Regions from separate parts of the Arthrobacter stackebrandtii genome, predicted to be linked through region 2. Evidence: riboswitches for the same ligand, from Rfam matches in the RefSeq annotation. Region 2 holds a riboswitch; the other holds the start of a gene.
What was found. Region 2 has a riboswitch for S-adenosylmethionine ahead of JOF48_RS05620 (OsmC family protein). Riboswitches for the same ligand answer to the same signal wherever they lie in the genome.
Positions count from the first base shown of each region.

Region 1 (2,383 bases), 570 kb from region 2:
CCAACGGCCACACGCATTGAGGCCGCGGTCCGAAAGGCGGTTGCCGCATGAGTGAAGTCCTGTTCCCGATGATGACAGGGGATGGCTCCGAGCCCGGCGTCCTGGCCACCTGGTACGTGGCCGACGGGGAAGTGGTTGCGGAAAAGCACCTGCTCGCCGAGGTTGCCATAGACAAGGTCGACGCCGAGATTTACGCCCCCGTTTCCGGCACCGTCCGGCTTCGGGTGGCCGAGGGTGACGAGGTGGCCCAGGGCGCTGTCATCGCCGTGATCGAGCCCTGACTCCTCCAAGCGGCCGGCCGGCCCACGAAGAACACCTGCCGCATGCGGCAGGTGTTCTTCGTGTCCGTGTCATGGGACGGCCCAGGTAATATGAGCTTGTGATTACCGGATCGGCCTCGCGCCACGCACGGATTGGCAAGCCGGCGGGCTCCTGAACCGCGCCCGTTCCGGCCGCGCCCGAAGCCGGGCACCTCCTTCGCACCGCTGAACCCAGCCCCGCCCGCGGCGAACCGCGCCGCACGGCGGGCGACACCACCCAGCGAAGGAGAAAACACCATGCCAGCAACTTTCAACCACACCATCATCGCGGCCACTGACCGGACTGCCTCGGCCCGCTTCTACTGCGACATCCTGGAAGCCGAGCCCGCACAGTCCTGGGGCCCGTTCACCAACATCACCCTGGCCGAGGGGGTCATGCTCCAGTTTGCCGAGCCGCCGGTTCAGATCCAGATGCAGCACTACGCCTTTCTGGTGGACGACGCGCACTTTGACCGCGCGCTCAACCGCTTCAAGGAGGCCGGCATCGAATACTGGGCCGACCCGCAGATGGCGCGCGCAGCCGAGACGAACACCGAGCACGGCGGCCGCGGCGTCTACTTCAGGGACCCTGCCGGGCACGGCCTGGAACTCATCACGCAGCCGTACTTTTAGAAGCGGGGCGGGTGCTTAGTAGGCTTCCAGCTTGAATCCAATGCCGCGCCCGGCGCGCACCCCGGTCTGCGCAACTGTGATCACCAGGGTGCTGATCTCCGGAATCCAGCGTGCCGGCAGGACCGCCTGGCCCAGGGCGGAGACCAGCAGGGCCGGGTCCGGCGACCAGAAGGCGCGGTGCCCGTTCGGGGTCAGGAAGGTGACGGCGCCGAGGTTGACGTCAACGGCGGGCAGCACCGAAATCCCGCGCGTGTGGGCGGCGGCGGGGCGGGTGGAGGGGGCGACAACGGAAAATGACATGGCCTGAACCTTCTCTTGCTCTTGCCTGCGGAGGTCCCCGCCGGCCGCTTCCTCATCCGAACCACCCGTGAAGCATGGGGTTGGCGTGCGGCCAGTCGGAGCTTGGCGCCGCATCTCTTGAAGCTGGTCCCACTGTACGTCCTTTAAGCGCGACGGCGGCGGGTTCCGAAATATATTACGGAACCCGCCGCCGTCGACCATTAATAAACGGCACCAAAAAACGCCGGGAATCCTTGAAGAATTGCGGATTCCCGGCGTTTTCTGCGGGCCGGATGCTGGGGGCCAGATTACTTCGCCAGGGCGGGGGCTTCCTCGTCCGGGTTGGAGTCGGTGGCGGCTGCAGCCAGGCGGTCGTCCCAGGCCTTGCGGATGTGCGCCGGTGTGGGCGGGGTCAGCAGGGACACCACCACGTAGACGATCAGCGAGGATGCCAGGCCGAAGTAGATCGGCTCGTTGGCGTAGATGCCGTCGGCGCTGGGGATGGCGCCGGTGGCGTACAGGATCAGCGAGGCGATCGTGACAATGCAGCCCACGGCCATGGACCAGGCGGCGCCGAGGCCGGTTCCGCGCTTCCAGACCAGGCCGCCGATGATGGCCACCAGGAGGCCGCCGACGAGGATGTCATAGGCGATGGTCAGGGCAAACACGACGTCGTTGAGCACGATCGAGATGGCGACCACGGCAATGCCAAGGACCAGGACGTACCAGCGGTTGGCGTTGACGTCGTGCTCGGGGTTGGAGGTGTCGGAGGTGTCGATCTTCTTGCCGAACCAGCTGGCCACGAACGGGACGACGTCCTTGCGGGCCACGGTGGCGGCGGCGATCAGGGCGCCGGAGGCGGTGGACATCATGGCGGCCACGGCGGCGGCCATTACGATGCCGCCGATGCCCATGGGCAGCAGGTAGGTTGCGACCTCGGCGTAGACGGCGTCCTTGCCAAGGTTTGCCACGTCAATGGTGGGCAGCGCGACGGCGGCTGCCATGCCGATCAGGGCGCCGGCGATGCCGTACAGGACGCAGTAGATGCCGGCCGAGGCGCCGCCCCACCGTGCCACCTGCGGGGTGCGGGCGGTGAAGACGCGCTGCCAGATGTCCTGGCCGATGAGCAGGCCCAGCGTGTAGATGACGAAGTAGGTGATGATGGTCTGCGT
Region 1 is NZ_JAGIOI010000001.1:787,447-789,829, reverse strand. It holds gene JOF48_RS03270 (alpha-ketoacid dehydrogenase subunit beta) at 1-51, shown strand, start outside; gene JOF48_RS03265 (biotin/lipoyl-containing protein) at 48-281, shown strand; gene JOF48_RS03260 (VOC family protein) at 558-932, shown strand; gene JOF48_RS03255 (hypothetical protein) at 948-1,232, opposite strand; SAM riboswitch class IV at 1,245-1,355, opposite strand; gene JOF48_RS03250 (sodium:solute symporter family protein) at 1,520-2,383, opposite strand, start outside.
Region 1: it holds a riboswitch for S-adenosylmethionine, as region 2 does, so the genes downstream of both, JOF48_RS03255 (hypothetical protein) here and JOF48_RS05620 (OsmC family protein) in region 2, are expected to answer to the same signal.

Region 2 (2,383 bases):
CCCAGCGTGAAGTCGCCCTGCCGCACGACGGCCGCGTTGAGAGTTGAAACCACGGTGCTGGAGCGCGGTGCGGCGCCGATGCTGAACTGCAGCGCCCACTCCTTGCGCGGCTCCTCCACCTCGTCGAGGCGCGCAATCCGGGACTCCATCTGCCGCACTTTCTGTGCCTGCTTTTCGGAGGACTCGCTGCTGGCCTTGCGGCGGATCTTGTCATTGTCGGGAGCCTTCTTCATGGCGTTGCGCACGCCCTGCGAGCTCCATTCGCGCTGCACCCGGGCCCGCCCCACGAGGTCGGCCTTCTTCTCGGCGAACTCGTCGTAGGCCTCGCGGGCATGGCGCTTGGCAATGGCACGCTCCTCCAGGAAGGAGTCGTAGCCGCCGTCGTACACGGCCACCTTGTTCTGCGCCAGGTCCAGCTCCACGACGGAGGTGATGGTGCGGGCCAGGAACTCGCGGTCGTGCGAGACCAGCACGACGCCGCCGCGCAACCCCTTCACGAATTCCTCCAGCCGAGCCAGCCCGGCCAGGTCAAGATCGTTGGTGGGTTCGTCCAGAAGCACGACGTCGAAGCGGCTCAGCAGGAGCGCGGCCAGCGCCACCCGGGCGGCCTGCCCGCCGGAGAGCCCGGTCATGGACGCGTCCGGGCTCAGGTCAAGGCCCAACTCTGCCAGTGTTGCGGGGATGCGTTCATCGAGGTCGGCGGCACCACAAGCCAGCCAGTGGTCCAGGGCTGCGGCGTAGCGGTCGTCGTCCGCGGAGTTGCCGGACCCCAGCGCCTCGGCTGAGGACTCCATGTCAACGGTGGCCTGGGTGCAGCCGGTGCGGCGGCCAATGTAGGCGGCGATGGACTCGCCCTCGACCCGCTCATGCTCCTGTGGCAGCCAGCCGACAAACGCATCCTGGGGCGCCGTGCTCACGGTGCCGCCCTGAGGTGTGGCGGCTCCGGCCAGAAGGCTCAAAAGTGTTGACTTGCCGGCACCGTTGGCACCGACCACTCCGATCACGTCGCCGGGTGCAACCGTGAAGGAGAGGTTGGAGAAAAGGGTGCGGTGGGCGTGGCCGCCGGAAAGGTCCTTGGCCACAAGTGTTGCGCTCATGGATCCATCTTAAGTTGCTTCGCGGATGGCGCAGGACGGGCGTGGCGTGCGTCTCCCACATCCGGGGCGTCGGGCGGCGGGGAGGCGAGTGCCGGCGTCGTGCATGGAATGTTGCTGCATGTGACGGCGGCCTTGGGGCCGGCACAGCTGCTCGGGCAGACTGGTGGGCAGAATCAAGAGTTCCAGCCACAGGCCCTGGCCGGCTGGGCGGCAACCCTCCACACCATAGTGGGGTGCCCCAGGTGAGGATTCGACGCCCGGCAACCGCTGCGGCGTAAGTATGGCGGGGTGAACGGCGCCCGCAAAAACCGAAGGAACATCATGACTGAAACAGCACTTGTTGACGATGCGGCACAGCGTTCGGCGCGGCTGCTCGAGGCGGGCACGGCGTGGAGCCGGCGGATTGCCGCAAACCCGGGAAGCGCGCAGCTGACGTACAAGGCCGCGGGCGTGGGGGTGGGCTCGGTGGCCACGAGGATCAGCGCCGGCAAGCACCAATTCACGGTGGATGAGCCCGCCGCGCTGGCCGGCGACGACACGGCCGCGAGCCCCGTGGAATACGCGCTCGGGGCCATCATTGCCTGCCAGGTAGTGGTGTACCGGCTCTACGCGGAACTGCTGGGGATTCAGGTGGACGACATCCAGGTGGATGCCGAGGGTGACCTGGACGTGCGGGGACTGTTCGGGATTGATGAGTCGGTCCGGCCGGGATTCAGCGACATCCGCCTGGCAGTGCGAATTTCCGGCCCGGAATCACAGGAGAGCTATGAGGAGCTGGGGCGGTTTGTTGAGGCCCGGTGCCCCGTGCAGGACCTGTTCAGCAACGCCACGCCCGTCAGCGCGGTGGTGACGAAGGGCTGACGTCGCCGGACGCATCCGCTCCAAAAATCGACAACGCAGTTGTTGGACCAAAAATGGCGGAATCGGTCCATCAACTGCGTTGTCGAAATTGGGGTGGGGCGTGCGTGGCTCCCGGTACGGGTTAGTGCGCCGGTGCCAGCTCCCGCCCTTCGCCGGTGGCGCCGGCTGCGTGGGCCAGCAGTTCCGCCTGCAGCCCGGGCCGGTCGTAGGAGCCGGTGAAGATCGGCGTCCCCGGTTCGAACGCGGCGCCCCCGGCGAGGGATCCGCCGTCGACAGCGTCAAAACCGAGGTGCTCCACGAAGCCGAGCACCAGGTCGCGCGTCTGCCCGTCGTCGGAGGTGACGGCCAGGGCGCGGCGGTCCGGTGCGCCGGCGGGCCGGGCGTCCAGCTCGAGCTCGTGGTAGCCGATGTGGTTCAGTGACTTG
Region 2 is NZ_JAGIOI010000001.1:1,352,854-1,355,236, reverse strand. It holds gene JOF48_RS05625 (ABC-F family ATP-binding cassette domain-containing protein) at 1-1,097, opposite strand, end outside; SAM riboswitch class IV at 1,269-1,384, shown strand; gene JOF48_RS05620 (OsmC family protein) at 1,419-1,958, shown strand; gene JOF48_RS05615 (NADPH-dependent F420 reductase) at 2,080-2,383, opposite strand, start outside.